DNA from 4 places in the Proteus sp. G2626 genome. Region 1 is predicted to be linked to each of the others. Evidence: predicted binding sites of a transcription regulator. Region 1 holds the regulator's gene; each other region holds the start of a gene.
What was found. Region 1 encodes LexA, which represses DNA repair genes until DNA is damaged. Its sites were predicted from a motif close to TNCTGTATGTACATACAGNA; they were not measured.
Positions count from the first base shown of each region.

Region 2: a site for LexA is predicted at 3,232-3,251, ahead of GWJ05_RS06810 (DinI-like family protein). Genes of this name have one in related genera too.
Region 3: a site for LexA is predicted at 1,661-1,680, ahead of GWJ05_RS17435 (DNA translocase FtsK 4TM domain-containing protein). Genes of this name have one in related genera too.
Region 4: a site for LexA is predicted at 2,538-2,557, ahead of uvrB (excinuclease ABC subunit UvrB). Genes of this name have one in related genera too.

Region 1 is NZ_JAABNH010000007.1:399,507-407,922, reverse strand. It holds gene pgi (glucose-6-phosphate isomerase) at 1-684, shown strand, start outside; gene ubiC (chorismate lyase) at 906-1,415, shown strand; gene ubiA (4-hydroxybenzoate octaprenyltransferase) at 1,444-2,298, shown strand; gene plsB (glycerol-3-phosphate 1-O-acyltransferase PlsB) at 2,401-4,884, opposite strand; gene GWJ05_RS04255 (diacylglycerol kinase) at 5,015-5,386, shown strand; gene lexA (transcriptional repressor LexA) at 5,514-6,125, shown strand; gene zur (zinc uptake transcriptional repressor Zur) at 6,235-6,765, opposite strand; gene ssb1 (single-stranded DNA-binding protein SSB1) at 7,041-7,568, opposite strand; gene uvrA (excinuclease ABC subunit UvrA) at 7,821-8,416, shown strand, end outside.
Region 2 is NZ_JAABNH010000013.1:22,409-30,824, forward strand. It holds gene GWJ05_RS06785 (cation diffusion facilitator family transporter) at 1-464, opposite strand, end outside; gene GWJ05_RS06790 (universal stress protein) at 1,001-1,438, shown strand; gene eco (serine protease inhibitor ecotin) at 1,517-1,996, opposite strand; gene GWJ05_RS06800 (DUF465 domain-containing protein) at 2,262-2,477, shown strand; gene GWJ05_RS06805 (YecH family metal-binding protein) at 2,589-2,828, shown strand; gene GWJ05_RS06810 (DinI-like family protein) at 2,961-3,206, opposite strand; gene GWJ05_RS06815 (nitrous oxide-stimulated promoter family protein) at 3,386-3,736, shown strand; gene GWJ05_RS06820 (GNAT family N-acetyltransferase) at 3,726-4,271, opposite strand; gene GWJ05_RS06825 (bactofilin family protein) at 4,354-4,869, opposite strand; gene GWJ05_RS06830 (helix-turn-helix transcriptional regulator) at 6,044-6,880, shown strand; gene GWJ05_RS06835 (T3SS regulon anti-activator ExsD domain-containing protein) at 6,965-7,840, shown strand; gene GWJ05_RS06840 (sugar transporter) at 7,901-8,416, opposite strand, start outside.
Region 3 is NZ_JAABNH010000029.1:253,077-261,492, forward strand. It holds gene trxB (thioredoxin-disulfide reductase) at 1-576, opposite strand, end outside; gene lrp (leucine-responsive transcriptional regulator Lrp) at 1,121-1,615, shown strand; gene GWJ05_RS17435 (DNA translocase FtsK 4TM domain-containing protein) at 1,749-5,459, shown strand; gene lolA (outer membrane lipoprotein chaperone LolA) at 5,572-6,180, shown strand; gene GWJ05_RS17445 (replication-associated recombination protein A) at 6,188-7,537, shown strand; gene serS (serine--tRNA ligase) at 7,656-8,416, shown strand, end outside.
Region 4 is NZ_JAABNH010000029.1:148,266-156,681, forward strand. It holds gene bioF (8-amino-7-oxononanoate synthase) at 1-703, shown strand, start outside; gene bioC (malonyl-ACP O-methyltransferase BioC) at 678-1,442, shown strand; gene bioD (dethiobiotin synthase) at 1,435-2,118, shown strand; gene uvrB (excinuclease ABC subunit UvrB) at 2,589-4,604, shown strand; gene GWJ05_RS16980 (DUF1266 domain-containing protein) at 4,791-5,744, shown strand; gene yvcK (uridine diphosphate-N-acetylglucosamine-binding protein YvcK) at 5,848-6,786, opposite strand; molybdenum cofactor riboswitch at 7,066-7,206, shown strand; gene moaA (GTP 3',8-cyclase MoaA) at 7,196-8,176, shown strand; gene moaC (cyclic pyranopterin monophosphate synthase MoaC) at 8,216-8,416, shown strand, end outside.

The DNA of each region.
Region 1 (8,416 bases):
ATTTGGTATAACAATTTTTTTGGCACAGAAACTGAAGCGATTCTGCCATACGATCAGTACATGCACCGTTTTGCAGCGTACTTCCAACAAGGCAATATGGAATCAAATGGTAAGTATATTGATCGTGATGGAAACAAAGTCAATTATCAGACGGGGCCTATTATTTGGGGTGAGCCGGGTACAAATGGCCAGCATGCGTTTTATCAACTGATACACCAAGGCACAAAAATTATTCCTTGTGATTTTATTGCGCCTGCGATTAGCCATAATCCACTATCAGATCATCACGCTAAATTAATGTCTAACTTCTTTGCTCAAACAGAAGCATTGGCCTTTGGTAAAACACGCGAGCAAGTAGATACAGAATTTGCAGCTGCAGGAAAAGATCCTAAAACGATGGGCTATGTTGCACCTTTTAAAGTGTTTGAAGGTAATCGTCCAACTAACTCTATATTGTTAAAAGAAATTACGCCTTATTCTTTAGGCGCATTAATTGCGATGTATGAACATAAAATCTTTGTACAAGGCGTTATTTTTAATATCTTCACTTTCGACCAATGGGGGGTTGAATTAGGTAAACAGCTTGCTAATCGTATCCTTCCTGAATTAAAAGGTAAGGAAAGTGTTAACAGCCATGATAGTTCAACAAATAACCTAATTAATCGTTACAAAGCTTGGCGTTAATCGAATAAATTGAATATAAGTAGTTGGTTAGATACAAAGGAGGTTTTATGACCTCCTTTGTTTTTTTGATCAGTGAGTGCTCAGTTTGATTTTCTTTTAACGCTTTTTTAGATTATTTATGCGAAATGTTATCAGCTTTTAACTTCCCTTAGTCACATCATGATATCCTTATGGATCATGATTCACACAAGCTAGGATCATCGACGCGCGATGATGAAATAATGTTCAGAAAATCAATAATTACACCTGCTCCTATCCATTGGTTGCCCAGTGAGGAACATGAAAGTATTAATGAAAGTACATTAAGCTGGTTAATGGAATTAGGCTCAATGACACGGCGATTTGAGCAATATTGCCAAAAAGTCACTGTAATGCCTTATCAAGAAGGATTTATTGACTTTATTGAGTCTGCTGATGAAAAAACCTGTCTACCCAAAAGTCAGCGTTATTGGTTAAGAGAAGTGGTATTGTGTGGTGACGATATTCCTTGGTTATTAGGGCGGACGTTAGTACCCGAAGAGACCCTGACAGGCGAAGATAGAAAACTGGTCAATCTCAGAACTGTTCCACTTGGGCGTTATTTGTTTCAGGAAACAACCTTAAGTCGCGATTTTATTCATATCGGGCAACAAAACGGGTATTGGTTACGCCGTTCTCGTTTCCAGCTTTCAGATAAACCTTTATTATTAACTGAGGTATTTCTACCTGCATCACCAGTGTATGAGAAGTAATTAGGGGGAGCTAAAATTGGAGGGAAGTATGACGCAAAGTAAATGGCAAGCATATAGCCGTTTAATGCGTATAGATAAACCTATCGGAGCGCTATTATTACTTTGGCCAACTTATTGGGCTTTATGGATTGCTGCTAAAGGCTTTCCTGATTGGCATATCCTGATTGTTTTTACTATTGGCGTGTTCTCTATGCGTGCTGCTGGGTGTGTAATAAACGACTTTGCTGACCGAAAAATTGATGGCAGTGTTGAACGAACTAAAAATCGACCATTACCTAGTGGGGCTGTGACAGAAAAAGAGAGCAAAATTTTATTTATTGTTTTGGTTCTCTTATCTTTTGGATTAGTCCTAACACTCAATACGATGACCATTTGGCTCTCTGTTGCAGGGCTTGCGCTCGCCTGGTTTTATCCTTTCGTTAAACGATTTAGCAATCTGCCTCAACTGATTTTAGGTATGGCTTTTGGTTGGTCAATTCCTATGGGGTTTGCGGCTGTTTCTGAAAGCTTACCATTAGTATGTTGGTTATTATTTTTGGTCAACATTGTTTGGTCTGTAGTTTACGATACGCAATATGCAATGGTTGATCGTAATGATGATATAAAAATTGGTGTTAAATCTACTGCCATTTTATTTGGTCGTTATGACAAGATTATTATCGGTATTTTACAGCTTGTGATGTTGGCATTATTAGTTTTTATCGGTATCTTATTGAATTTAAAGGGTATTTACTATTGGTCGCTATTATTAGTGACTGCCTTGTTTATTTATCAACAAAAGCTTATAGCAGAGCGTGAAAGAGCGCCGTGCTTCCAAGCTTTTATGAATAATAACTATGTTGGTTTCGTTTTATTTGCAGGTATTTTATTTAGTTATTTTTAAGATAAGTAAGCGCTAAACTATTCTCTACGATTAAGTCAAAACAAAAAGGGATAAGCAATGAGCTTATCCCTTTTCTATAACAAGTCATAACGTTATGACTGATTATTTATTAGCTTTAGGTTCACTTTTTTCATCAATTATCTGTGCTGAATTGTTATCTTCAGTGACACCAACACTCTCAATAGTTAAGCGGATCTCTGGTGACATCAATTTAGCAATCACTTGGTAAAGAGCAGATGCATCTGCTTTTAGAATATCTTCGTTATCATTGAGATAGCCTTCTTCACGCAGTGTTGAAACTAAGGTGGAGAAAACCGCTTTATCAAAGAATTCAGGTGCGTTGATACCATGCAAGACAGAAAGACGTTGCGCTAGGATACGACTCTCTTTTTCCAGTAATGCCCGACTAATTTCTGGGGCAAAATTGAGTAAAGATAGTGTAATGCCATAACGTTGTAATGTTTCTCTGACGCTGGCTGCTAAAAGTTGCAATGGGCGAATACGTGCTGGATTAATACGTAGTAAACCATCACTATCACAAAAAATTAGACGCTGGCGACACAATTCTGCAATCAAGGTATTAATGACTTCAGGCAATTCTTCTTTCTCATAGCGAATAAACAATTCTGCTTTAATCAGAGGGAAGATTAATTCAACCTGTTTCATTAAATCATCACGATGAATTTTTTCATGATGCAAGATGATACTGGCAATTAATGATGGTGTGACCATTAAGTGGATCGTGTTATTACGGTAATACGTCATTAATACCGCACTTTCACGAGGAAGTACCACAATATCACCCAGACTGTCTTTTTCGACTTGGAATTTATCTGATTGCAGAGCGTGTTCTAATAACGCCTCGGCGCTTTTATTAGACACAATCATGTCTGCAGAATAAGGTACATTGCGTAATAATTGCAGATAACAATTGACTTGCTCTAACAGCTGTTCTCTTGTAAGTGCTCGCTGACGTGATGCTAACAGTGCCGTTGATACCAAGTTAATCGCATTAATTGAGGCTGCATTATTGATATGAACCATAATATTGTCAGCCAGTGCGCTTACTGCTGGGTTTAACCAGCTTGGGCGCTGAGGCTCAATGGGATCAATATCATCACGCCACTGTGGAACCGCCTGATTTAGGTATTGTGCAACAGAGATAGGCTCACCAAAGTTAACGTAGCCTTGACCAAGGTTACGTAATTTACGTAATCCTCTTATCATCTGCATAAAGCCTTCTTTCTCTTTTGTTGCACCACGTAACTCTTTGGCATACGTCGCCACTTCCATAACGTGTTCATATCCAATGTAAATTGGTACAACAGAGATTGGGCGAGTTTCACCACGTAACATTGCTTGTACTGTCATTGAAAGTGTTCCTGTTTTAGGATCTAACAATCGACCTGTACGCGAACGTCCACCCTCAACAAAATATTCAATAGAGTAGCCACGTGTAAATAGCTCACCTAAATATTCACGGAAAATAGTGGAGTACAGCTTATTACCTTTAAAGGTTCTTCGTATAAAGAAAGCCCCTAAACGGCGGAATATCGGGCCTGCTGGCCAGAAATTAAGGTTAATACCCGCTGCGATATGTGGGGGAACCAAGCCTTGATGATAAAGCACATAAGAAAGCAGTAAGTAGTCCATGTGGCTACGGTGACAAGGTACATAAACAATCTCATGTCCATCTTGTGCGAGTTTGCGTACGCGTTCGGCATTATAAACGTTGATACCTTGATAGAGCTTATTCCATGTCCAACTTAGTACGCGATCACTAATACGCACTGCTTCATACGAGAAGTTAGCAGCAATTTCTTCCATGATATCAGTGGCATTTTTACGTGCTTTATCGAGAGAGATTTTTTTCGCTTTTGATTCATCTTCAATGGCTTTTTCAATGGCTTTTGATGAAAGCAATTTATTGAAGAGATCTTGGCGTGCTGGTAATTTCGGACCAACGGCCGCTAAACGCTGGCGAGAAAAATGAATACGCGCAACGCGGGCAAGCTTTCGCGCTATACTGGTGTCAGTTCCGTGTTCGTTCGCCATTTCACGCATTGATACAGTGGGTGAAAAACGAACAAAACTGTCACGCCCCAGCCAAAGGATCGCGATAAATTTTTGGATACCGTTAAGCACACGTAAATGCGGGACGCCATTGTGGCCTTCACGGCCAGGCGAGCGACCAAACATTACAGAAACAGGCAACATTTCGATATCAAGATGCGGATTATTACGATGTGCATCAAGATAAGCGTGGAATGTTTTCACGGAATCTTTACGAGGATCAGGTGAGTAGTAACGGAATACTCTTGGGCCGTCATCAATAAAGACATACGCAGGGAGCTTCGTTCCACTTATCTCAATGGGTTTCAGTGGATCAGGTAATCCTAAAGATAAACATTGCTGTCTTAATGTTAGTAAGTCTGCCTTTGAATGATAAGGCAGCACATAAAGAAAAGATCGCGACGAATCCAACCCTAATTCAGTGATAGGATCAGTCGGAACTCGTTTACTTTTTACCAGTAATTTTAGTGGTAAATTCAATGTGTTATAATATAGTTTACGCCAAGCTGACATAAATAGTTGTAGCCTCTTATTAGCAATACTTCGAAAGCATAACAGAAAGTCTTTCGTAGATCTGTGGTGCTGTGACAATATTAATAGAGAAAAGTGGCAAAATAATCGTTTGTTTTCGATAGAGTTTATTATGACTAATCAAAATAAAGGTCTTACCCGAATCATCAAAGCTGGTGGCTATTCATGCAAAGGCATTCGTGCTGCTTGGATAAATGAAGCCGCTTTTAGACAAGAAGTCATTGTGACCTTGGTTGCAATTATCCTTTCATTTTTCATTGATGTCAGTGGTCTAGAGCGCATTTTACTCGTTGGTTCCGTTGTATTGGTTGTAATTTTGGAACTGGTAAATAGTGCCATAGAAGCAGTTGTCGATCGAATTGGATCTGAATACCACGAATTATCAGGACGTGCAAAAGATATGGGTTCTGCCGCCGTTCTTATTGCTATTATATTGGGATTATTTATTTGGGTAACCATTCTTTGGGGACATTTCTTCGCATAAAGTTAAAAAATTCTATTTTTGTCGAAGAATAATCCAAAGATGCGTATTTTATATTCATTTAAGGTTTCAAATCGTCATATACCTGTATATACTCACAGTCTGACTGTATAAACAAACAGGGGGCGGAATGAAAGCATTAACTGCAAGGCAGCAGCAGGTTTACGATTTGGTTCGTGATCACATTTCGCAAACGGGTATGCCACCAACACGGGCTGAAATAGCTTCCCAACTTGGGTTTCGCTCACCAAATGCGGCAGAAGAGCACTTAAAGGCGCTTGCTCGTAAAGGTGTGATAGAAATTATCTCTGGTGCATCTAGAGGTATCCGTTTGCTAATGGAAGAAGAGCCAGAAGGATTGCCATTAATTGGGCGAGTCGCTGCTGGTGAACCATTGTTAGCGCAAGAACATATTGAAAGCCATTATCAAGTTGATCCAATGCTATTTAAACCAAGCGCAGATTTTTTATTGCGCGTTAATGGTATGTCGATGAAAGATATCGGTATTATGGATGGCGATTTACTTGCTGTACATAAAACGCAAGATGTTCATAACGGGCAAGTGATTGTGGCACGTATTGAAGATGAAGTGACCGTAAAACGCTTTAAGAAAAGCGGTAATAAAATTGAGCTTCATGCAGAAAATCCAGAATTTTCACCTATTATCGTCGATTTACGCGAGCAAAACTTTACTGTTGAAGGTTTAGCAGTAGGGGTTATTCGTAACGGTGAATGGTTGTAATTTGTACCAAAATAAGTCAACACAACTTATTTTATAAAGATGCAGATGATGGGTAAAACCACAAAATCATCTGCATTTTTCATTTGTAGAATTTCTAGCAGTAATGCAATCAACGAGGCTTATAGTCGCCGGTTTTTTTCTGCTTTAGATTATCATCCATACTGTGATCATGATGACAACCTTCAGGGTGTGTACACTCTTGTGCTTCATGGCACTGTGAACATAACCCATGAATTTCTATTACGCTGTGGCGCAGATGAAATCCACTCTCTTTTGCCAGTAATGAAATCGCATCTTCAATTTTATGGCTGTTCTTTTCAGTGACAGATAAACAACGGTCACAAATTAGCATTACTGACGTATGTTCAACATCATCAAAATGATGACAAAGCACATAACTGTTGGTGGATTCTATTTTATGGATAAATCCTTGCTCAAGTAAAAATTCTAGCCCGCGATATACCGTGGGTGGCTTTGCTTGTGGTTCAACTTGGCGTAATAAATCCAATAAGTCGTATGCGCTGATAGCAGAAGGTTGCTGCATTATCAGACGCAATACTGCCAGACGTTGTGAAGTCAGGCGAACACCTCGTTTCTGGCAGAGCTTTTCTGCCTGAGCGAGCAATTTCTCTTCATTCATGGGGATCAGATGCTCTCAGACGTTGTTAATGATCCAAATCCTATCATATTTTTCAAGAGCAAACCTTTGTGTAAAGTGGGGTTTTGTGAAAATAACCTCGGCTCTTAATTTTCTTTTAAAAGAAGATGCTGATGGAAACAACGATGTTTTGTATCTGAATTGAAAAATTTTCATCTTGTAACGCTATTTTAGAGGATGATATGTAGTGACGATAAGCAACAAAAAACCCAGCCTAAGCTGGGTTAATTTTTTAAAGGTTTTAAGATTAAGCAATCTTAGAACGGAATATCGTCATCAAAATCCATTGGTGGTTCATTGCTTGGCGCTGGCGTTGCTGCGGGTTGTTGTGCTGGGCGAGATTGTGCGCCACCGCTAAATTGTTGTGATGCTTGTGGCTGTTGTGGTTGACCCCAACCGCCTTGACCACCTTGTGAAGGTGCATTATCTTGACCACCACGGCCACCTAACATCTGCATTGTGCCGCCGATGTTAACGACAACTTCAGTGCTATATCTGTCTTGGCCGCTTTGATCTTGCCATTTACGTGTTTGTAATTGACCTTCGATATACACTTGTGAACCTTTACGCAGATATTCGCCTGCAATTTCCGCTAATTTTCCGAAAATTACCACACGGTGCCACTCGGTTTTTTCTTTCATTTCACCGGTTTGTTTATCGCGCCAGCTTTCTGATGTTGCCAGTGTTAGGTTAGCAACTGCACCACCACTTGGCATATAACGGATTTCCGGATCCTGCCCTAAATTACCGATAAGAATAACTTTGTTTACGCCTCTGCTCGCCATGTGAGGTACTCCTGCGAAAGTAAATTTTTTGAAATCATAAGCGAATAAGTTTATCACGTACGCTAAAATTTGAATATGACGAGTAATGAATTTCTCAATTGTGAACATTGTCGACATTTTTCTGTCTCATAATGACGGATTTACATCATCATTCAATTTCACTATATATACTGTATATCCATTCAGTTAACTTTGTGTCATAATTATCCGATTATTTCTTTTTCGGCGACTCTCTCAATCCGGGATATATTCATGGATAAAATCGAAGTACGGGGCGCTCGCACCCATAATCTAAAAAATATCAATTTGGTCATTCCCCGCGATAAACTTATTGTTATTACGGGACTTTCTGGCTCAGGTAAATCCTCTTTAGCCTTTGATACGCTTTATGCGGAAGGGCAACGACGTTATGTTGAATCGCTTTCTGCTTATGCTCGTCAGTTTCTTTCGTTAATGGAAAAACCTGATGTTGATCACATTGAAGGTTTGTCTCCCGCTATTTCGATTGAACAGAAATCTACGTCACATAACCCACGTTCAACAGTGGGAACGATTACTGAAATACATGATTACCTACGTCTTTTATTTGCACGTGTTGGTGAGCCTCGTTGTCCTGATCATGATATTCCATTAGCGGCACAAACGGTCAGCCAAATGGTCGATAATGTTCTTGGGCAGCCTGAAGGTAAGCGCTTAATGCTGTTAGCACCCGTGGTGAGAGAGCGTAAAGGTGAACACATTAAGTTACTGAATAATCTTTCAGCTCAAGGCTATATTCGTGCTCGTATTGATGGTGAAGTGTGTGATCTTTCTGATCCGCCGACCTTAGAATTACAGAAAAAACATAC
Region 2 (8,416 bases), on a different contig from region 1:
ACACTCAGCATATAACGAAATAGCCCTTCTTTGGTAGCTAAGGCTAATAAAGCGACATACAATGCGACACGATGAACTTCAGGAATAGTTGATGGATCTAAAATTTTATGGATTGCAGAAACCACCATACCTAAACCAACAATTAATAAAATAGTCCCAAGAATAAGCGAAGCCGCATTTTCATAACGAAAATGACCATAGGGGTGATCGGCATCAGGTTGTTTCTGACTGCCTTTATTGGCAATTAAAACAACAAAGTCAGCAATAAGATCAGAAAGTGAGTGAATACCATCAGCAATTAAACCTTGTGAGTGTGAAAAAAAGCCCACGGTAATTTGCCAAATAGATAAAACGATATTAACAAAAACACTTACTAACGTGCTTTTTTTAGCTGCTTTGAATTTTTCAGACTGTATATTATCAGCCTGCTCCAACTCAATATCATCAATGTGATTATGTGTCATAATAATAATCTTATTTGGTTTTAAATAGCCTACTCTATTTATAATAGATAAATAGAGTTCCACAGGTTATTTCAGGTTCCATAACTCATTGGTGAGGATAAAGAACGACTCTGAATAACAATCCAGTTTAGGGACTAAGATTGCTGTCCAGACATCATATTGAGATGTCATTGCCTATCAATATGCCATATTTTACTCTTTATGTCTCTTATTTTTATCAATAAAATCTTATAGATACAGAACAATAATATAATTGATAATCATTCTTTTATGCATTTTCTATCTTTAATAAGAAAGAAGGATCTTATTTTTTTAATACGGTATTATTAATTTCTTTTCTGTCAGTGAGTTAAAGTGTATAACTTATTTTAATTATATTATTAATATTATTTCATCCTGTTCTTACTTTTTAATGATTAAGAATATAAAGTAGTAAATAATCATTCTCACTCTTATTTAGAACACAGATCACAGCTATTTTTTACGATTAAGCGATAATAGTAAATATTTTAAACTAACGCTAAGTGAGGTTTGTAATGTATAAGAAAATCCTAGTTCCCATTGATATTTTAGAAGATGAACTTTCTCAGGAACTGATCGCTCACATTGAACAAATTGCAAAGGTGGGTAAACCAGAGATCCACTTCCTCACCGTTATCCCTAACGCTGAACTTTTCTTTGGTATTGAGTTTGCGGCTATTCCTGAAAAATTCAAAGATTCATCTGAACGCACTCGCCTTGCTTTTGTAGCACTACAAGAAATGATTAAAGATGCAAAAATTCCAGATGAACAAATTGTATGTAATGTGGGTGTCGGTAATGCAAAAGATGAAATTTTAGAATATGCCCGTCACATTGATGCTGATTTAATCGCTATTGCTTCGCATCGACCTAATGTTTCCTCTTACTTATTGGGCTCAACTGCGTCATCTATTGTGCGCCATGCAAAAATGTCAGTTTTAGTTATCCGTTAATCTTTATTAGCTTAAATAACAACAAAGCCCTTAGTCTTAACAACAAAGGGCTTTTTAATGACCTAAATATACAGACCGTTATTTTTTAACTGAATTTTGAATAGTATCAGCAGCAGACCAAACACGGTATTTCACATCAACATCTTTCGGCGCATAAACGACTATAGGTAATTTGCTGTTATAACGAATAAAGGCATCAGAACCTAAATTAGCCTGTACAAAAGCCTCTTTTTTCGTATTATCTGGACATCCCATCATGGTAGACATTGGGCCATTTAAATCTCCCACAACATAATAACTATAGCCCCAACCTTCTAAATTCTTTTCATCAAGCTCAGCACCAAACCACTGATGGTTACAATCTACTTTTTGCTCTTTACCAACAATTAGCTCAACTTGATAATTGCTTTCATTATCTTTTTTCTCTAACTCGATAACATGACGAACTTGATTTTCTTGAGCCTTAGGATAAGGTGCAACTTTATCTAAACTGTCGGTAGCTTGTGCACACGCAGATAAAGACATTGCGGCTACTAAAGATAATATTACTTTGTTCATCACTCTCTCCATATTTACAGCGAACACTTCGCCGTTAACAAAATTATTCAGATGTTTTATATTACTCGTTATCCGAATACTAATATTTTTAGTGTTTGAATGCTAACATCTTAGTAAATAATACTATGAGTGGATAATTCTGAATGTTTTAAAAAGAAAAATCACGTTTTTTCATGAAATGTAAATTTGTGATGCTCTACCATGCAGATAACCAATCTATGATTATACTGAAATAGAGACCCAATTTCTTTTCATAGGAGGTTATATGTTCTCAGATCAACAATCCCTTGTTTCTCAATTAAGAAATAGTGATCCCCGCTTTGAAGCTCTCTACGATAAACATCATCGACTCGATCAAGAAATTGCTAAACTAGAAGGTCCAAACGGAGCTGGCTATAACGACGAAGTTGCCAAACTAAAAAAAGAAAAGCTTCACCTTAAAGATGAAATGCAAAAAATACTTCAGCGAAGTGAAAAATAAGGCTCTTTTTAAGCGATGATATAATGTCATCGCTTTTTATGATTAAAAACAAAGATACCCTCTCATAAAGATGCATAATTAATGTATCTTTTATTTTTTAGGGTACTCAATATGTCATCAATACATGGTCATGAAGTTTTACAAATGATCCTTTCTTCAGAGACTGCATTTACTAAAACATCGCTAATTGATGCTATCCATAAACAATTCGGCAATGACTCACGTTTTCATACGTGCTCAGCTGAAAATATGACAGCGACTGAATTAGTTGATTTCTTAGAAAGGAAAGGTAAATTTATTCCAGCAGAGGGTGGATTTACAACGAGTGAAAATAAGATTTGTCATCATTGATAGATATACAGTTTTAAAACCCGATTGCCAGTGATTTCCTTTTCTATGTCATTGGCTTTTTATATAAACAAGTAAAAAGCCAATTCATTCTGACAATCGTAATTACTTTATTTACTAAATTTTTGCTGCACTTTATTCATCGTCTGTTTGCAACCAACCATCATCTTCCCAAACACTTTGAATAAGTTCCATAATATGTTCATGCTTAGTTTCATCTTTTATGCCTGTGACTTGAATTGAGTTCATGCTACTAAAGGCAATACGAAACTGCATATCTGGATATTCTGGAATGATCTTTTTTCTCAGTTCGTGTTCTAAGAGCGGAAATAATGAGTCAGTTATCTTAGATTGTTTATTAAATAAAATTTCCACACGCATTGGTTTCACCATTTAAAGGCAAATAGACTGTATATAAATACAGTATTATATTCTAAGAAAAAAGAAAAGGCTTTTTGACAAAATTTTTTATGATCACGCATTAAATAATATTTTAGCGTCTCTATCAGCTTAATGGTAAGATGTATAATAAATGCAACTTATTGCTAAGAGAGAAGAATATGTCAGGTAAAAGAATATATCGTGAGAAAAAAACCATTCAAAAGATGGTTTCTCTTTATGCCAATTCACACCCTGAGGCCACTCCTGATTACTATCAAAAATTAGTCGATTACGCCTATAACCGATTAGATAAATGTCGTTATGGTGAAGATAAACCAGCCTGTAAACAGTGCCCTATCCATTGTTATCAACCCATAAAAAGAGAAGCAATGAAACAAATCATGCGTTGGGCTGGCCCTAGGATGTTAATTTATCACCCAATTTTAGCAATACGTCATCTTATTGATGATAAAAAGCCTGTGCCTCCACTTCCTGAAAAAAAACGCACTATTCGTTCAACTAAAAAGTGAAATCAGATTTTTTCAATCGATATAAAACATGTTCAGCTAAAGGGTGGGTTTGATCTAATTCAGGATGAAAGAAGTTATCAGATTGATGCATACCTAATTTTTGCATCACTCCTTGAGAAGGGAGATTCAAAACGGCGGTAAAAGCAACAACCTCCTCTAATCTCAGCGTCTCAAACGCAAATTTAAATACCGCTAAAGCAGCTTCATAGGTATATCCCTTACGCCAATACTTTTTCGCAAGACGCCAACCTATTTCTACACAAGGGCTAAAAGGCAAAGATGCTATTGGAATATTTAGTCCTACAAAACCAATAAACTCTTGTGTCTCTTTTAATTCAACAGCCCACATTCCCCAACCATTTTGCTGAATAAATTTTTCACGGATAGTCTCAACCATATTATCACTTTCTGATTGAGATAATATACGTGGGAAATAGCGCATTACTTCAGGAGAAGAGTTAATTTCAGAAAAAAATGGCGCTTTATCACTTTCACGCCATTCTCTTAGATGTAGTCTGGGAGTCTCTAAATTCATCGTTATTCTCTATTCATATAAAACTAAAACCATAACGATAAAATAGAATAATAAACGAACAATAAAAAGAAAAATAATAACTTTATTTTTTGTTTTCTTTTTGTAGATTTTCTACTGGAGCAGTTACTTTATCTTTATTTGTGTTAGCGCTTTCTTTTATTGAAACAACGCGTTGTTGAGCCACCGATTTAGCTTGATGTTCAACTTGCTCTGATTGTCCAGTGAAAATACCGCCACGTTTAATAGACATACTTCCACAACGGCTAGTACCTCGTAGCTCACCGTGTTCTAATATATCTAGATTATTTGCTGCACAAATGCCTTTTACAAAACCGTCAATAATAATATCTGGCGCTGTTAATTCACCTTCTACTTGCCCGGCATGCATAACACGGATAACGCCATCTTTGACATTAATATTTCCTGATACTTTACCCCAAATTTGGATGTCACCTTCAACATTAATATCGCCTTGAAATACCGTTCCTTTCGCAATAATAGTGTACAACTTTTGCTCTGGCATCGGTTTTTTCTCTTCTGTTATTACTGGTGCAACAGGTTCTGCAGTTTTTGGTGTTTCAGTTTTACGACTAAACATAGCAACTTTCTTTAACCTCAACGTCATAGAATAAATAATAATACTAAAAATTAGGATAAGGATAATCAAAAACTCGCCAGCCATCTTAGAGCGCCAAAAGGCTATTAATGCAAGAGTCCACATTATCCATATCCCGCTAAATATAATATTTCGCAGTGTTCGCTTATTCTCCATAATGAGCTATATTCTTACCTCCCTGACAATGAATACACTTATGCATTCACCATTCTAATAAATGGATGACAAGCATAATGCTAGTAATAAGCCTATTATTACCTTTTAGTTTGTTGATTTGCGCCTTAGGAGAAATAATATTTAATTAAATAAAATGATAAGATTATTCATTTTATAATTCAGGATTGATGTCAATGATTTGTAAAATTTAAACATCTAATTTATATGGATGTTTTTATTAGAAATTAACATTTTTCACAGGTCTTCAGTTTTCATACATTTTTACTTAAAAGTATTGACCTTCTATTCATAAAATAATTTATTTTTGATGGATAAATAAGAGATCTCTATTACAATAAAAATCAAAAAGTAGAAGCAACAACTCACAAGGTTGTTTTTTTGTTACAAGATGTTAATTTAGTTATTTTAACATTGTTTCAATATTATTAACAATGATTTTTATAAGCAAATATCACTAGTGAAATTATTTTTCATCCTTCACTTAATCTTCTTTATATTTATCTTTCATTCTGATTGTTTAATAAAAAATAACACTAAAAAATCACAAACATCACAATAAAGAAATAACATTCATTCTTTCACCTTAAATACATCTATTACTGATTTACACTGTAAAGGAAAGGAGATGTGTTTAAGTATATGTTATATATAAGTTTTAATAAAATTAAGATAAAATGTAAATTATTAATTACACAAATATACTTACTCTTTTTTATTGTCTATAATAAAATTTTTATCTAATTTAAATTTTTTTTGCAATTCATAATAAATGCCATTAAATTAACAAAATTACTTATCTTAAATTAGAAAAACAAAATGCAATGTCTAATATCTAAAAAAAAACCACATCAAATTAAAGAAAATAGTCTCTTTTTTATTTTTAATAGCACTCAATAATAAAGAAGTGTTTTTATAAATACTCTTATATTTATCTTTATAAAAATACAGTGATACTTATATAATATATTTTGGGCGAAAAATGAATACAATACAATGTAACAAAACCGAGCAATATGATTGTGCTATTCAAAAAAAATCTTATCTTTATCCACAATATCAAGTATTAGAAAATGAACAAAAAGCCCTCTTTCTTATTCGAAAAAACACACTTATATTACAAAACTGCACTGATACAGTGACAGCTATTGAAGATCAAGTTCTTTTTCTGCAACAAGGTAACTATACAATAAAAACACAAGGTGTAGAACCTACAGATATTATCTATATCCCACTTTCTGATGATTTCTTAAGAAACTTCATGTCTAAGTACAATGATATCCTGTGCCAAATAGACAGAGATGAGGAATTTACTAGTGCTTTTATTCTATTTCAAAACTCACCTCTTATTCAATTTTGTAGTAATGGCTTTGAATATCTTACTCTCCAGTCTTGTCCTGAAACATTCACACAATTACGTATTGAAGAGCTTTTGATTTTATTGCTTTCAACTGAACAAGGTTCAGATTTAATGGCATTATTGCGCCAACTTAGTCATCGCCAAGTTGATCGCTTAAAGATTTTTATGGAAAAAAATCATTTAAAAAATTGGAAATTAAAGCAATTTGCTCGTGAATTTGGGATGGGGTTAACAACTTTTAAAGAGCTTTTTAGCCATGTTTATGGCACCTCACCAAGAACATGGATCTGTGAAAGACGAATTATTTATGCACACCAACTGCTATTGACAACTGAAATGAGTATTGTTGATATTTCAATGGAATCTGGCTTTTCAAGTCAATCTTACTTTACACAAAGTTACCACCGTCGTTTTAATATGACGCCAAGTAAAGCAAGAAATCTCAGATCAAAATTATAAAAAAACCGACCGAATATCATAATATCCAAAAGTCATTCATAGTTAGAATACTTGAAATTTATTCTTATGAGTGAGTTGTATATCGTGATAAAAGAAAATACATATAGTATCCAACCCCATTATTATAACTATTTAGCATTGCTAAAAAAAATAATGGTAACCAACGATAAGAAAACTGTAGATAGATTGTTTAGCCTACAGTTTTCTTTACATTCTAATGGGAAAATCGTTACCGCATATGATATTAACGAACAACAAATAAAGATATTATCTCGTATTTTATGCCGTGAAAGCTTAGACAGTTTATTACAGTCCACTTGGTTTTTACGAAAGAAATACTGTTTCGTGGCCATATCTAAAGAAGAAATACGTGACATTATCAGTTTTGCACGTTCTTTTCATGCAGAGAAATCACCTTCTACGATAACGCCAACAGATTGGGATAAATCATTAAAGGCTACCGTCAATATCAATGAACATATGCGTTTAATTCAAGCCGTAATAAAGCCTCTTTTTATTTGGTGGGTTCAACATATTACCCCTCAGCTTTTTATACTTTATAACACCAAAAGAGAACTTGAACTTCAAATTAAACAGTGTGAAAACATTAAATCATTTGAAGAAAAACAACTATCAAATAAAAGTGATTCTTTTTTATCTTTAGATGATATTAATATTAAACTTGATGCTGATAAAGTCAGATTAATTGTTATTAATGACTTATTGCAAAAAGATATTCAGTTGCTCATTAATCATTGGAATAATGAACCTATCTTTAATGTTGAAATTAATAATACTTTAAATTACATCAAAAATGTAACGCCATCTTCTGAATTAATAAAACCGTTATGGGATATCTTAAATAGTATTCCCGAACATCCGGAAAATTGTCAAATTTTAAAAGATTGGCTGTTAGAAAGAGAACTTTGTTTAAAGAACGATAATTTTTTATGGCAATAAGTAAAGTATCAGCTCTTCTCTCAATAAAAAGAGAAGAGCTGATGTTAACTTTTAATCACTTTATTTAATATCTAAGATCTCAATGGTTACGATAGACATGGATTCTGGCGGTACTTGTCCCGGAACACCATTTTTCCCATAACCACCACCAGGTTTTATATAAATTTTAGCTTTACCATTGATGCCAGCTTTAGCAATAAAGGTGTTCAATGGTAAGGGGAGTTGACGATAAGGTAGAATAAGTGGCTTAGACTTATCATAATTGAGTGTCACAGTGCCATCTGTCAGCTCTTCATGCATAGTAAAAACAACCGTTTTACCTGTAATTGAAGCGACAGGCTTACCCTGTTTTAAGATTTTAAAATAGGTATCATCATCATACTGTATGTAATTTTGTTTTTGAATTTCAGATAAAATAGATTTATTCCGTTGGGCATTATCTTTACCAATGATTGAATAAGCATAAGCGAGTTGCCCTGCGATCATTTGCCCTTCACTTGCCATTTTTTCAATTTGTTCTTTCAGTGTTTTATTTTCTTTTAACACATTGGTTTTTTCAGTATTTGCCTTTACTAA
Region 3 (8,416 bases), on a different contig from region 1:
CATTAAACGATTAATTAAGATTTTTTCAGAACGGAATGAATCACGGCGGTGGATCAGGTGAACTTCAGAGGCAATATTGGCTAAATAGAGCGCTTCTTCTACTGCAGTATTACCTCCACCGACTACGGCGACTTTTTGGTTACGATAAAAGAAACCGTCACAGGTTGCACAAGCAGAGACACCACGGCCTTTAAAGGATTCTTCAGAAGGTAAGCCGATATAACGCGCAGAAGCGCCTGTAGCGATAATTAATGCATCGCAGGTATATTCTTGTTCATCACCAAATAGACGAAAAGGACGGTTTTTCAGATCGACTTTATTAATATGGTCAGAGATAATCTCTGTATTAAATTTTTCAGCGTGCTGAAACATGCGGTCCATTAAGCCTGGGCCTGTTAGCCCTTCTGGGTCACCGGGCCAGTTTTCGACTTCTGTTGTTGTTGTCAGCTGACCGCCTTTTTCAACACCCGTAATCAGTACTGGTTCTAAGTTTGCTCTTGCCGCATAAACGGCAGCGGTGTAACCCGCAGGGCCTGAACCTAAAATAATAAGTTTGCTATGTTTGATGGTGCTCATGTATACCTCATCTCTGATTAGGCGTGATGCGAATTGAAGGATTGTAGGAGAAATAAGACGTTAAAAAAAGCCAATGACGAGAAATAGACATAATATTTTAGCTATTTTAGCAATAGTTAATACTAATATAGTTTAATAATTATAGAGTTATATTGGGCTAACATCATCGAATTAACCTGAAACATTTTGCTTTACAATTGATGACTATCTTGCGTATATAGAGAATAACATAGCGCCTTGTTCTGATTTTTACTCATTTGCTTTGACAATCCGCTGTACATTTGCGAAAACATGATTGTTAAAGATAATTATCCTTGGATGTTATAGGTACAATTTTTTCGGCAGACAGGGTAAAGGATAGTTACTTGGCGATATTTGCTAATGAGTATTTAGATAAAATAGATGTTTTATCTGGCATTAAAAGAAAATAAATTGATAGTTTGCTCTGACCATTTGATACCGAAGTTTCGACATTGATGCTGAAGGTGTACAGGTATGGGTCTAGGAAAATAAAGTAAGAGAAAAAGAGAAAGAGAGTATAGAGATGATTGATAATAAAAAACGTCCGGGTAAAGATCTTGATAGAATAGACCGGAATATTCTAAATGAGCTTCAAAAAGATGGTCGTATTTCAAACGTTGAGTTATCTAAACGTGTTGGTTTATCACCAACGCCTTGTTTAGAGCGCGTACGTCGTTTAGAGCGCCAAGGATTTATTTCTGGTTATACTGCGCTGTTAAACCCTCATTACCTCGATGCATCATTACTGGTATTTGTGGAAATCACACTAAATCGTGGCGCACCAGATGTTTTTGAACAATTTAATATGGCTGTTCAAAAGCTTGAAGAAATCCAAGAATGTCATTTAGTTTCTGGTGATTTTGACTATCTGTTGAAAACTCGTGTACCTGATATGTCCGCTTACCGTAAATTACTGGGTGAAACCCTGTTACGTCTTCCTGGTGTTAATGACACACGTACTTACGTGGTTATGGAAGAAGTTAAACAAAGTAACCGCCTTGTAATCAAAACTCGCTAAGCCAACTTAATAGGTTGGTGCAAAACAGGAAAAAATTAGGTACACTCCTGTTTATGCATACAGTTTCAACGCTGGGATAACTCAGCGTTGTTCCGTTTTAATTTAACCCTAAATTAAACCTGGAGAGCCCTCTTTGAGCCAGGAATATACAGAAGACAAAAATGTTCGTTTAACAAAGATAAGTAACCGTCGTCGTGTTTGGGAAGCTATTCTCATTTTAATCGGGATTGGTGCTGTCTTTTTGATGGTTTCTTTACTTAGCTTTCATCCTTCTGATCCTAGCTGGTCACAAACCACATGGAATGATCCTATTCAAAATTTAGGTGGCAGCATCGGAGCATGGTTAGCTGATATCCTATTTTCAGCATTTGGCTTGCTTGCCTATGCAATTCCTGTTGTGGTTGTTTTTGGTTGCTGGAATTCGCTACGCTACCAAAAAAATCGTGAATATACTGACTTTTTTTCCCTCGCACTTCGCACGATTGGCGCCTTGGCTCTGGTTTTTACCTCTTGTGCATTAGCTGATCTTAATTTTGATGATATCTATAATTTCAGCTCGGGCGGTGTTATTGGTAGTTTATTCAGTAAGGCCTTATTACCTTGGTTTAATGTATTAGGCGCAACGCTTGCACTACTATCTGTCTGGGCGATTGGTTTTACACTATTTACTGGTTGGTCGTGGTTAACTATCACTGAAAAGATTGGTGCCGTAATCCTTGGTACAGTGGGTTTTATTACTAATCGAGGCCAACACGAAGCTGAATACGAAGAAGATGATGATAGTACTCAGGATTTTGTTGATGATGTAACTGAACGTGTAAATCAAACAGAAAAACAACCATCAGAACTGAAAACAGAAGAGAGTGATGACGTCTTATTTTCCGCACCTTCAGCGCTTGAACTTGCTCGTCAGCAAGATATTGAGTCATCACAACCTAAAACGGAACACGAAGACGAGCTACCTTCTTTCAGTGCAACAAATGATACAGACAATCATGCACAATCATTAACACAAGTTGCGCCTGCTGTATCAGGGGCTATTGCAGAACAAACACCTGAAATAACAGTAACAGAAGAAGTACCTGAACATTACCGTTTTGATATACCGGAAGCCTTCCTTAAAAAAGATATTCAGCCAGATGTCAGTGCGCCTCAACATTCTGTTTACTCAATACCAGAAGAGAACACTCCTTCTGTAACACCATTAGTTGAAAATGATCAACCTGCAGAGGCAGATAGCTTTATGCCAGTTGGGCGTGCTGAACCAACATTTTCGTTAGCACCAAATAGCGAAGATACCTTAACACCTGAAATGGCCGTGACTGCAGGAGTAGCAACCAGTGCTTTGGTGAGTCATGGCGCGCAAGTTAAACAAGGATTAGGGCCTGAACTACCTCGACCAAACCCAGTACGTTTACCTACTCGTCGTGAGCTTTATGGCATTCATATTCCTTCGCAACGCGAAGCCGAGCTACGTCGTCGCGAAGAAGCGGTTCAAACAGAGCCTGAAGATGAGTTAGCTGATATCCAAGAACAAGCGAATTTTGAACAACAATTGCGCCAACAATTTCTTGAACAGCAGCGTGAACGCTATGGCGATGAAGCAGATGAAGTTATTGAGCAATCTGCATCTTATTATGAGCCGAATATTGAAACATCGTTTTCTTCCTTGAATCCTCAAAAAGATAATTATCAGGATGAACCTACTGTTACTGCAAATACATTCTCTTCAACAGAAGATAATCACAATGATGTAGATGAGAATGCACTTCATGAACAACAACAGCTAGCTGCGCAATTTAAACAACAATTGCAGGCGCGTTATGGTGATGATATTTCATTAGATGACGATGAAGAAGAGGTGTTACCTCAACTATCCTCACAAGCACCTTCATTGCAAACAACAACAGGTTATCAACCTCATATTCAACATTCGTTTGCTTCACAATCAGCACAACCGACGCAAACAATAGAGAAAAAAGTAGAATATTCAACCAGTAATGCGTTTTTACAAATCTCACCTCGCGATGATGAAGAGGAAGAGTACACTCCAAAAATTGAGTTAGAAAGAGAACTCACCGCATTAGAGGCTTTCTCGCCTATTGATGATTTATTGGATGAAGAACCGATAGAGCCGGTATTTACGCCGATTGTTTCTGAACCTGTTACGCCACCTGCTACATCTCAAACTGCATCGGAATCACGTATTGAACCACAGCCAAATATGGCTCAGCATTTTGCACAGCAACAGCAACAGCAACAGCAACAGCAACAGCAACAGCAACAGCAACAGCAACAGCAAGAATCTTTAATTCATCCATTTTTGATGCGTAATGATAGGCCGTTGCAAAAACCAACTACGCCAATGCCTTCTCTGGATCTGTTAACAACACCGCCAGTAGAAGAAGAACCCGTTGATATGTTTGAGCTTGAGCGTATCGGTAAATTAATTGAAGCACGTCTTAATGATTATCGTGTTAAAGCGAAGGTCGTGGGCATATCACCAGGACCTGTTATCACGCGATTTGAGCTTGAACTTGCGCCGGGCGTAAAAGCCGCACGTATTTCAAATTTATCACGCGACTTGGCACGTTCATTATCTGCCATTGCGGTACGTATTGTCGAAGTTATTCCAGGAAAACCTTATGTAGGGCTGGAATTACCGAATAAGAAACGTCAAACCGTGTATATGCGTGAGCTATTAGATAATGATGCTTTCCGCGAAAGTCGTTCACCTTTAACCGTTGTTCTGGGTAAAGATATTGGTGGGCAACCTGTTGTTGCAAATCTTGCAAAAATGCCACATCTATTGGTGGCGGGTACAACAGGTTCAGGTAAATCTGTCGGTGTGAATGCAATGATCATCAGCATTCTTTATAAAGCTAAACCAGAAGATGTTCGCTTTATTATGATAGATCCAAAAATGCTTGAACTTTCTGTCTATGAAGGTATTCCTCATCTTCTTACGGAAGTCGTTACCGATATGAAAGATGCTGCCAATGCATTACGTTGGAGTGTGGCAGAAATGGAGCGCCGTTATAAACTGATGTCGCGATTAGGTGTACGTAATCTTGCGGGCTATAACGAAAAAATTAAAGAAGCTGAAGCGATGGGTCGCCCAATTCCAGATCCATTCTGGAAACCAACAGACAGCATGGCAACAGAAATGCCTATGTTAGAAAAAGAGCCCTATATCGTGGTTGTGGTTGATGAGTTTGCTGATTTAATGATGACCGCAGGTAAAAAAGTGGAAGAATTGATTGCACGCTTAGCGCAAAAAGCGCGTGCGGCGGGTATTCATCTTGTGCTTGCAACACAACGACCTTCTGTTGATATTATTACAGGCCTGATTAAAGCTAATATCCCTAGCCGTATTGCATTTACTGTTTCGAGTAAAATTGATTCACGAACCATCTTAGATCAAGGTGGTGCAGAATCCTTACTGGGTATGGGTGATATGTTATATGCACCTAATGGTTATCCGCCAGAGCGTGTACATGGTGCTTTTGTCAGTGATGATGAGGTACATGCTGTCGCAAGTGACTGGAAGGCACGAGGTCGTCCGCAATATATTGAAGCTATTACTAAGTGTGGTGAAGAAGGCGAAAGTGGTAATGGTGGTGGATACGATGATGGTGAAGAACTTGATCCATTATTTGACCAAGCCGTAGAATTTGTGGTTGAAAAACAACGTGTTTCTATTTCTGGTGTACAACGTCAATTTAGAATTGGCTATAACCGTGCCGCAAGAATTGTAGAGCAAATGGAGATGCAAGGTATTGTCAGTACGCCAAATCACAACAATACACGTGATGTACTTTCACCACCGCCTTCTGATATGTAATATCTTGAAAACTCAGTTATCAGCTAATGAGATAGCATGATAACCTGCACAATATCATTAAAATTTATACGCCGACACTATGTCGGCGTAATCTCATGCCGAGGCTTGTAGAATGAAAAAAGTATTATTTGCAGTGTGTGCGATGACCTTAATAAGTAGCCAAGTCGCTTGGGCTGATGCGCGTCAAGATCTGCAACAACGATTAAATAAAGTAAATAGTTTTCAAGCTAACTTTAGCCAAACTGTCACTAGCAATGAAGGGGCCCTTATTCAAAAAGGGGAAGGTAATTTAAAGGTACAACGTCCTGATTTGTTTAATTGGCAAATGACAGCGCCTGATGAGAGCACTTTGATTTCTGATGGTAAAACATTATGGTTTTATAACCCTTTTGTGGAACAAGTCACGGCAACTTGGCTTGAAAGTGCGACAACCAATACGCCTTTTATGTTGATTGCGCGTAATGACAGTAAAGAGTGGCAAAATTATGAAGTAAAACAAACGGGTGATCGTTTTGAGCTAACACCAAAAACAGAAAATAATTTAAAACATTTTACGATCACCGTGTTACCTAATGGGCAAATCCAACAATTTGCTGCGACAGAACAAGATGGTCAGGTGAGTAATTATCAACTTACAGCTCAAACTGTTGCCCCTATTGATGCTTCTGCTTTTCGCTTTACACCACCAGCGGGTGTGACTTTGGATGACCAACGTCAGTGAGGATACTTTGAGTAATTTATCACTCGATTTTTCACGCAATGAATTCCAACCTCTTGCCGCAAGAATGCGACCTGAAACATTGGAACAATATATCGGACAAACGCATTTACTTGCGGAAGGTAAACCATTACCTCGAGCTATTAAGGCGGGACAATTGCATTCCATGATTTTATGGGGGCCACCAGGCACGGGGAAAACAACCCTTGCTGAGATAATTGGTCGCTATGCACAAGCTGATATAGAGCGATTATCTGCGGTAACATCGGGTATTAAAGAAATCAGAGAGTCTATTGAAATTGCGCGCCAAAACCGCAATGCAGGGCGTAGAACAATTTTGTTTGTTGATGAAGTTCACCGTTTTAATAAAAGCCAACAAGATGCCTTTTTGCCTCACATTGAAGATGGCACGATCACTTTTATTGGTGCAACAACAGAAAATCCTTCTTTTGAATTAAATTCGGCGTTGCTCTCTAGAGCAAGAGTTTATCTATTACGTTCGTTAACCGAAACGGATATAGAGCAAGTGCTACAACAAGCGCTGGATGATCCAGAACGAGGTTTAGGTGGGCGTAATATTATCTTACCAGATGATACACGCAAAATGATTGCACAGCTTGTGAATGGTGATGCGCGTCGTTCGTTAAATTTGCTTGAAATGATGGCGGATATTGCCGAAGTGGATAGCCAAGGAAAACGCACATTGACACCCGCATTATTGGCAGAAATTAGTGGTGAACGTAGTGCACGTTTTGATAATAAAGGTGATCGCTTTTACGATCTTATCTCTGCGTTACATAAATCAGTAAGAGGTTCAGCACCTGATGCTGCGCTTTATTGGTATGCAAGGATCATTACTGCGGGGGGGGATCCCCTGTATGTTGCTCGTCGCTTATTGGCAATAGCATCTGAAGATGTGGGGAATGCTGATCCTCGCGCGATGCAAGTCGCTATTGCAGCATGGGATTGTTTTACACGTGTTGGGCCCGCGGAAGGCGAACGTGCGATTGCTCAAGCTATCGTATATTTATCTTGCGCCCCAAAAAGTAATGCGGTTTACACGGCATTTAAAGCAGCTATTGCCGATGCCAAAAGTAAACCTGATTATGATGTGCCTGAACATTTGCGTAATGCGCCGACAAAACTCATGAAAGAAATGGGGCTTGGCGCTGAGTATCGTTATGCTCACGATGAGCCTAATGCTTATGCAGCAGGAGAGGTTTATTTCCCTAAAGAAATGGCCAATACGCAGTATTATTACCCAGTAAAAAGAGGGTTAGAGATCAAGGTTGCAGAGAAATTAGACTGGCTTTCTCAACAAGATCAAAATAGTGTTACAAAACGCTATCGCAAAATGTAAAGATGCGGTAAGGTTATTAAATTATCATTAATTTCTTAACTATGCCTTGTCTCAGATATCTTTTTTATAAGATAGGAGAGAAGGTTTTTATTAATCTATCAATAAGCACAGGATAAGCATGCTCGATCCAAATCTACTGCGTAATGAGCTAGACGCGGTCGCCGAAAAACTGGCTCGCAGGGGGTTCACCCTCAATGTGGAAAAAATCCGTCAACAAGAAGAACGCCGTAAGGTGTTACAAGTTGAAACTGAATCCCTGCAAGCAGAACGTAATTCTCGATCGAAGTCCATCGGTGCGGCAAAAGCGCGTGGTGAAGATATTGAGCCACTTCGTCAGGAAGTTAACCTGTTAGGTGAAAAACTTGAAGCTGCAAAAGCAGAACTTGAAGTACTTCAAGCTGAAATTCGTGATTACGTTTTAACTATTCCTAATATGCCAGATGATGCTGTGCCAAATGGTAAAGATGATAGCGAAAACGTAGAAGTTTCTCGTTGGGGTACACCAAAGACTTATGATTTCGAATTAAAAGATCATGTGACTTTAGGTGAGCTGACTGATGGTTTAGATTTTGCTTCTGCGGTGAAAATTACTGGCTCGCGTTTTGTTGTGATGAAAGGTCAAATTGCACGTTTACATCGTGCTATCACACAATTTATGCTGAATCTGCATACCGAAGAGCACGGCTACCAAGAAATGTATGTTCCTTACTTGGTTAACCACGCAACTCTGTACGGTACAGGTCAGTTACCTAAATTCAGTGAAGACTTATTCCACACTAAACCGTTAGAAGAAGAAGCAGAAAGCCAATACGCGCTTATTCCAACAGCAGAAGTACCTGTTACCAATATGGTAAGAGACGTTATTCTTGATGAAGACGA
Region 4 (8,416 bases), on a different contig from region 1:
TTCTCCTGACTCTTTATCTCAACGACTTAATAAAACGTTGGCTAGTAAAACCTTAGTGGTTACCGAAGGGGTATTTAGCATGGATGGAGATCAAGCGCCATTAACAGAAATGGCAACAATAAGCCGACAACATGATGCATGGCTAATGGTCGATGATGCGCACGGTATTGGTGTTTTAGGTAAAGAAGGTCGAGGTAGTTGTGATGAAGCGGGTATCAAACCTGAGCTATTAGTGGTGACTTTTGGTAAGGCTTTTGGTGTCAGTGGGGCGGCAGTGCTTTGTAACCAGTCGACAGCGGAATTTTTTGAACAATATGCTCGTCATCTTATTTACAGTACCTCAATGCCACCAGCACAAGCTATCGCTTTAAATACTACTCTAAATGTCATTAAGCGAGCGGATAATGAGCGAGAATATCTACAGCAATTAATTAATACCTTTCGCCAAGGTGTTGTTTCGCTTCCTATTAAATTATTACCTTCACAAACGGCTATTCAGCCAGTAATTATTGGTGATGAGCAATTATGCCAAACACTTTCAGATTATCTGCAATCTAAAGGGCTTTGGGTAAAAGCCATCTTTCCACCTACAGTTCCACCTCATAGTGCACGTTTACGAATAACGTTAACCACTCGCCATCACCTTTCAGATATTAAGCTGTTAATCGAGACGCTTCATGCATTCTTTAGTCAAAACAGATAAACAACGTATAGCTCAAACATTTGGTAAAGCGGCGATTCATTATGATAATCACGCTAATATTCAGCGCTACAGTGGCAATAAATTAATGGATTTAGCACGTTATGATAGTGGCAATATTGTCTTAGATGCAGGATGCGGAACCGGGTATTTTAGCCAAAAATGGAAACAACGCGGGCGCTTTGTTATTGCACTCGATTTATCACATACGATGCTACAAGTAGCAAAACAACAACGACGGGCAGATGGTTATCTACAAAGTGATATAGAACACTGTGCGATTGTGCCACAAAGTATGGATATCGTATTTAGTAATTTAGCGATGCAATGGTGTGATGATTTATCCGTTGCAATTAACTCACTCATGAAAGTGGTAAATAAAAAAGGCGCGCTTTATTTTTCAACACTCGCTACATTGACTTTGCAAGAAGTCAGAAATGCTTGGCAATCTCTTGATAACCATCCGCATGTTAATCCTTTTTTATCTCTTCAAGATATTGAGAAAGCGTGTTGTGGTTTTCATTGTCAATTTTCTACTGAAACAATCACCGAACACTATGATTCATTACATGCGTTGTTTGCTTCTTTAAAGGGCGTTGGTGCCAATTTTGTGCAAGGTGATAGACAAAAAGGGTTAATGACTCGACAAAAATTTCGTGCACTAGAAAAGGTGTGGAAAACAGATTCAGGTAAATATTTACTTACCTATCAAATTGTTATAGGAAAAATATCACATGGCTAAAATAGTGTTCTTAACAGGTACAGATACAGAAGTGGGTAAAACCGTTGTGAGTAGTGCACTATTGCAATGTGCTACAGAGCAAGGATATCAAACCGTAGGCTATAAACCTGTTGCTTCAGGAAGTGAGTGGCTAAAGGAAGGTTTGCGTAATTCGGATGCATTAACACTGCAAAAATTCAGTACAGTAAAATTGGATTATCACCGTGTTAATCCTTACTGTTTTGAAATACCTACATCGCCTCATATTGTCAGCGGCGAAATGAATCAGCCTATTGATTTTAATGTAATGTCAGAAGGTTTATCTTACTTAAAACAGCAAGCAGATTGGGTTTTAGTCGAAGGGGCTGGTGGATGGTTTACGCCATTGTCGGAAAACCAATTTTTCTCTGATTGGGTTATTAGTGAACAGCTTCCCGTTATTTTAACGGTAGGGATTAAATTGGGTTGTATTAATCATGCGTTATTAACGCAACAAGCAATTATTCAGTCTGGTTTAACATTTGCGGGTTGGATTGCTAATGAAGTTGAGCCAGCAGGGCGATATCAGAAGGAATATCTGGCAACATTAAAAAAACATATTAAAGCTCCGTTCTTAGGCAAGATACCCTATTTAAATGAAACAAAAGAGCATAATTTTAGGCCTTATCTTGATCTTTCTTGTTTAAAACTAGGTTGATAAGCTTCTCTCTGGTAAATAATAAAAGTCTATTTTTTAAGCCAATAAAAAAATAAAAAAAATAAATTTTGTCCTTTTTAAGGAATATTTTAAGGCAAAAAAAAAGACGTAACTTACCGAGAGATAACAATTTTGTGTAGTTATCCACTATTCCTGTGGATAACCTTGTGTATTACCATTATAAAAATACTCTGAATAGAGAGAATACAAGGCATTGCTAAAGATTGGTGTTATTCTCAACTTTTATTTTTAATTCTTACATATCAATTAATTAAATAAAATCAATAGAGCGAGTGATGTCTGCGCGTCTCTTTGAATAATTCACAAAATAGGGGGTTGCTTTTTAAATTTTTTCCAGTTTCAAAACTGGGGATAACTGATGCTAATTATTCATACAATTTTTAGTAGATAGAGATTGAAGCTGGATTTTTATCCAGTATCATAAGGAGTGTCAGCGAGGAGAAGAAAATATGAGCAAAGTTTTTAAACTGCATTCTGAATTTAAGCCTGGAGGCGATCAACCTACAGCTATTGCTTCACTTTGTGAAGGATTAGACGATGGGCTTGCGCATCAAACTCTTTTAGGGGTAACAGGTTCAGGTAAAACTTTTACTATTGCTAATGTAATTGCCAATTTAAATCGACCCACGATGGTGCTTGCTCCAAATAAAACCTTAGCAGCACAGCTTTACAGTGAAATGAAAGAATTTTTTCCTGAAAATGCAGTGGAATACTTTGTTTCTTATTACGATTATTATCAGCCTGAAGCGTATGTGCCAAGTTCTGATACTTTTATTGAGAAAGATGCTTCAGTTAACGAACATATCGAACAAATGCGTCTGTCTGCGACAAAAGCTTTATTAGAGCGTAAAGATGTCATTGTCGTGTCGTCTGTTTCTGCGATTTATGGTTTGGGTGATCCTGATAGCTATTTAAAAATGATGCTTCACCTAACAAATGGCATGATAATCGATCAACGTGCAATTTTGCGCCGTCTTGCTGATCTACAATATACCCGTAATGATCAAGCCTTTCAGCGCGGGACATTTCGTGTCCGTGGTGAGGTTATTGATATCTTCCCTGCTGAATCTGATGATTACGCTTTACGTGTTGAATTATTTGATGAAGAAGTCGAGCGCCTGTCTTTATTTGACCCTTTAACAGGGCAAATCCATTATAATGTGCCTCGTTTTACGGTTTATCCCAAAACACACTATGTCACACCACGTGAGCGCATTCTTGAAGCGATGGAAGAAATTAAAAAAGAACTTGCAGAGAGACGCAAAGTACTTTTAGCGAATGATAAACTCGTTGAAGAACAACGTGTGACACAGCGTACCCAGTTTGATCTCGAAATGATGAATGAGCTGGGATATTGCTCTGGTATCGAAAACTATTCGCGTTATCTATCAGGTAGAGGCCCGGGCGAGCCACCACCAACCCTGTTTGATTACCTCCCTGCTGACGGTTTGTTAGTAATTGATGAATCACACGTTACTATTCCACAAATTGGTGGAATGTACAAAGGTGACCGTTCTCGTAAAGAAACCTTGGTTGAATATGGTTTCCGTTTGCCTTCAGCGCTTGATAACCGTCCATTACGTTTTGAAGAATTTGAAGCATTAGCACCACAAACAATTTATGTTTCAGCAACACCGGGTAAATATGAGCTTGAAAAATCAGGTGATGAAATTGTTGAACAAGTTGTAAGACCAACAGGCTTACTTGATCCGATTGTTGAAGTGCGACCGGTTGCTACACAAGTTGATGATTTACTCTCTGAAATTCGTATTCGTGCTGCAAAAAATGAACGTGTATTGGTTACCACATTAACAAAACGGATGGCGGAAGATCTAACAGAATATCTAGAAGAGCATGGTGAGCGAGTTCGTTATTTACACTCTGATATTGATACTGTTGAACGTGTCGAAATTATTCGTGATTTACGCCTAGGTGAGTTTGATGTATTAGTGGGTATCAACTTACTTCGAGAAGGCTTGGATATGCCAGAGGTCTCTTTGGTGGCGATTTTAGATGCTGATAAAGAGGGCTTCTTACGTTCAGAACGTTCATTAATTCAGACTATCGGTCGTGCGGCTCGTAACCTTGAAGGTAAAGCGATTTTATATGGCGATAGAATTACGGACTCCATGGCGAAAGCAATTGGTGAAACCGAACGTCGTCGAGAGAAACAGCAACAATTTAACCTTGAACACGGTATTGTGCCTAAAGGATTAAATAAAAAAGTGGGCGATATTCTTAAGATTGGTCAGCCTACCCAAGGACGTAATAAAAATAAAAAAGGGCATAAAGCAACAGATATTCATGATAATTACCCGTTGTTATCGACTGCTGAACTAGAAAAAGAGATCCAACGTTTAGAAGCCGAAATGTATCAACATGCCAAAGATCTTGAATTTGAACAAGCAGCAAGCACTCGTGATAAGTTGCAAGCGTTGCGCGCTCAATTTATTGCGAACTCTTAATCACTAAATTTAAATCAGAACAATGAAGGGATAACTGCATATTTACCTCGGATTATCCCTTTTCCCTTTTTATCTTTCACTTTTTCCCTAGTTTTATATTCCCTTAATGGCGTTCAACTGTTTAAATATCACCACAAACAAAGCGTCAATTATTTACAAAGATAAAAAAGACATTAAGGACAGTGAATGAGTGGTTATGTTTATGCAGGGTTTCCTAGCTCTGCAGGGGTCATTATTGGTGTTATTCTTCTTATTTTGCTTTTTAAATGGTTACGCAAATTTGCTGTACAAGATAGTGAATTATCAAAACCATTAACAGCAGGGCAGGAGCCCATTTTATCTGAAGCAAAAAATACGCCATCAGATCAGTTATTGCCTCATGAATGGGGATTGTATGTAGCAGCGCCTTATGCCGTAATGAATGAGTGGGCATATAATGAATATAATCCAGGAAAAGATGATGGTGGGTTGTCAGCTGGTTGGGGAATTAATGACCGTTGGGATTTAGTGTATCAACTGTTTTGGTTGCTGACTCAGGGTCATACTAATGATTTTTATCAGTTACGCGACCAAATTTTAGAGAGCAAAGAAGAGGATATTCAGTCATTAAAAAATGATATTTTGCTTTCAGAGTTGACGGAACATGATAAAAACGAGCGTTTATGGCAAATCGATATGATGAGCACTAATCGTATGAATATCCAAAATGTGAAATACCTTATTTGGGATCTCTGTCGTTTTAACAAGCTTTGCTTAGAAGGTTGTCAGCAAGGTTATATAACCCAGCAAGAAGCACAAACATGGTCATTAATGAGTGCCTCAATGTTACGTCGAATTTACGATGGCTGGGAAGATATGTGGAAAAACTTTATTGCTGCGCGTTGGTTTTGGGCGAGTGGCGATCAAGATTGGGTATCTTCTCATCAAGCTTTTACGGATGTTATACAAACTATTCTTAATGCAGAAGATACGTTGGCAACAGAAGAAAATTGGATAATGGATTTACCGCCACTGGATTTAACATCGTTTTCTCGTACTGTGGCAGGTCTGGGTTTAATGAAAAATGATGTGCCAATGACATTATCTGAAATTGAAGAAACCATCAGTCAACGTATTACGTTAAAACACCTTAATAGTTAAAATGAGTTAAAAACCAATAGCGATATTGTGTTTTTATCGACAAAAACCGCACTTGCTGTTTATTGCAGATGCGGTTTTTTTAATGAAATTACGTGATTAAATTCTATTTAATGGCTTGAGATGAAGCGTTACGTTGTCCTAATTGTTGCAACGTTAACTCAATCGCTTTGCCTAATAGATGACGGTCGTGGCGATAAGGAATATCTTTGGCTTCCAATTGAGCCTGCACAATTAGCCGGCCTTTCATCGACTCATATTGTGTTTCAGGGCTAATAATGACAGCGTCTATCGTTTGTAGGCCAATATAGTTTTCCATCATGGCGATTTTATCAGACATCGTCATACTGGCAGCCGCAGGGCTTAGCTCTTTGCCTAAATTACCAATATAAATGGTTGTTGCACTACTACGGCGTAATGCTTGTGCAAGCTCTGGCAATAATAACAAAGGCATTAAACTGGTAAAAAAACTACCGGGGCCAATTAAGATAAGATCAGCTTGCTCAATGGCTTCAATGGCTTCTCTTGTCGTTGGTACTTTAGGATAAAGATCAAGTTTTTGTGGGATCTTAGGCAAATTATCAACATTGACCTCCCCATAAATCTCATTACCTTGGTCATCTATTGCCATCAGGTCAACGGCTTGTTCAGACATAGGAATAAGGTGCGCATTGACTCTTAATAATCCCCGAATAAGATTAATCGCTTCTAAGGGGCGAACACTTAGGTTATCCAATGCTTTTAGCATTAAATTCCCTAAATTATGACCAGCAAGTTCCCCTGTCCCTGAAAAACGGTATTCAAACATTGCAGAAGCCACTGAAGGCTCAGTAATTAACTGGTTAATACAATTGCGCATATCACCCCACGCAATGCCACCTTCTTCTTGACGAATACGGCCAGTAGAACCGCCATTGTCTGTTGTTGTAACAATACCAGTAAGGCGAGTGCCTAAGTAGGAGAGTGCTGAAAGCACACGTCCAAGGCCATGACCACCACCAAGGGCAACAACACGATCTAAATCACTTAGCGTGCGATTTCGCATATTTGTTCTACTCATCTTTAAAAATTTGTCGCTAATTTATCACAATTAAATTTTAAGCCTATGATCACGACGTGATTTCATCACATTCCTAGTTTAATTTTACTTTTGATAGCCAAATATTTAACCAATGAAAGTGTTTTTATTTATGTTATTAACGCAACTAAAGTGTTGTAAGTCGTTGTATTGTAAATTATATAGCGAAAACATTATTCGCTTTTTATATCATTAGCAGGTAGAATCCACAATAAATATATAGGTATTAGAAACCTGTGCAAAACAGGTAAAGATAAACTCCTAGCCTTAACGTCTAAGTCGAGTATTGACAAGATATGATGTTCTGGCCGTGACAATAAGTCACCAGGGTGCAAGGTAGAAATGTCTGCATCTCCCGATTTGGAAAGGTGTTATTATGCAACAACTCGTTGATGCGTTTTCCCGCAAGTTTTTCTATTTACGTCTTTCAATTACAGACGTGTGCAATTTCCGTTGTACTTATTGCCTACCCAATGGTTATAAGCCTAATGGCCACAAATCATTTCTTTCATTAGATGAAATCAGCAGACTTACACAATCTTTTGCCGCATTAGGGACAGAAAAAATCCGCTTAACAGGTGGTGAACCCACAATGCGTCGCGATTTTACTGATATTATCGCGACAATTAAAGATAATGCTGCGATTAAAAAAATCGCAGTGACAACAAATGGCTATCGTCTATCACGCGATGTTGCACAATGGCGTGATGCGGGATTAAGTGCGATTAATGTGAGTGTTGATAGTCTCGATCCCCGTCAATTCCACGCTATTACTGGACAAGATAAATTTAGCCAAGTGATGGAAGGTATTGATGCCGCATTTACCGCAGGGTTCGAAAAAGTCAAAGTTAACGTTGTGTTGATGCGCAATGTCAATGACAAAAATCTCCCTGATTTTCTTCATTGGATCAAAGACAGACCTATTCAATTGCGCTTTATTGAATTAATGGAAACCGGTGACGGTAGTGATATTTTCAACCGCTTTCATTTGTCTGGTGAAGTTATTCGCCAACGCTTATTTAATGAAGGTTGGTCGCAGATCCCTCGCGCCCGTAGTGACGGGCCAGCTCAAGTATTTACCCATCCTGATTATCAAGGCGAAATCGGTCTGATCATGCCTTATGAAAAAGATTTTTGCCTAACTTGTAACCGTTTACGTGTTTCAGCTATTGGTAATCTTCATCTTTGCCTATTTGGTGAACATGGCATTCCGTTACGTGATCTACTTGCTGACGATAGTCAACAAGAGGCATTACAACAACGTATTCAGGGTGGTCTTCTTCATAAACGAGAAACGCATTTTCTTCATCAAGGCGATAGCGGTATTACACCGAATTTATCTGTTATTGGTGGATAGTTTTTCGCTCTGTTATTTCGTTAATTTCAGGAGTTGTGCATGTCTCAACTAACTCATATTAATGCTGCCGGTGAAGCTCACATGGTGGATGTTAGCGCTAAAGCTGAAACAGTGCGAGAAGCGCGAGCTGAAGCCTTTGTTGAAATGTCAGCAGAAACATTAAATATGATCACGGAAGGTAAGCACCATAAAGGTGATGTATTTGCGACTGCAAGAATTGCAGGTATCCAAGCGGCAAAA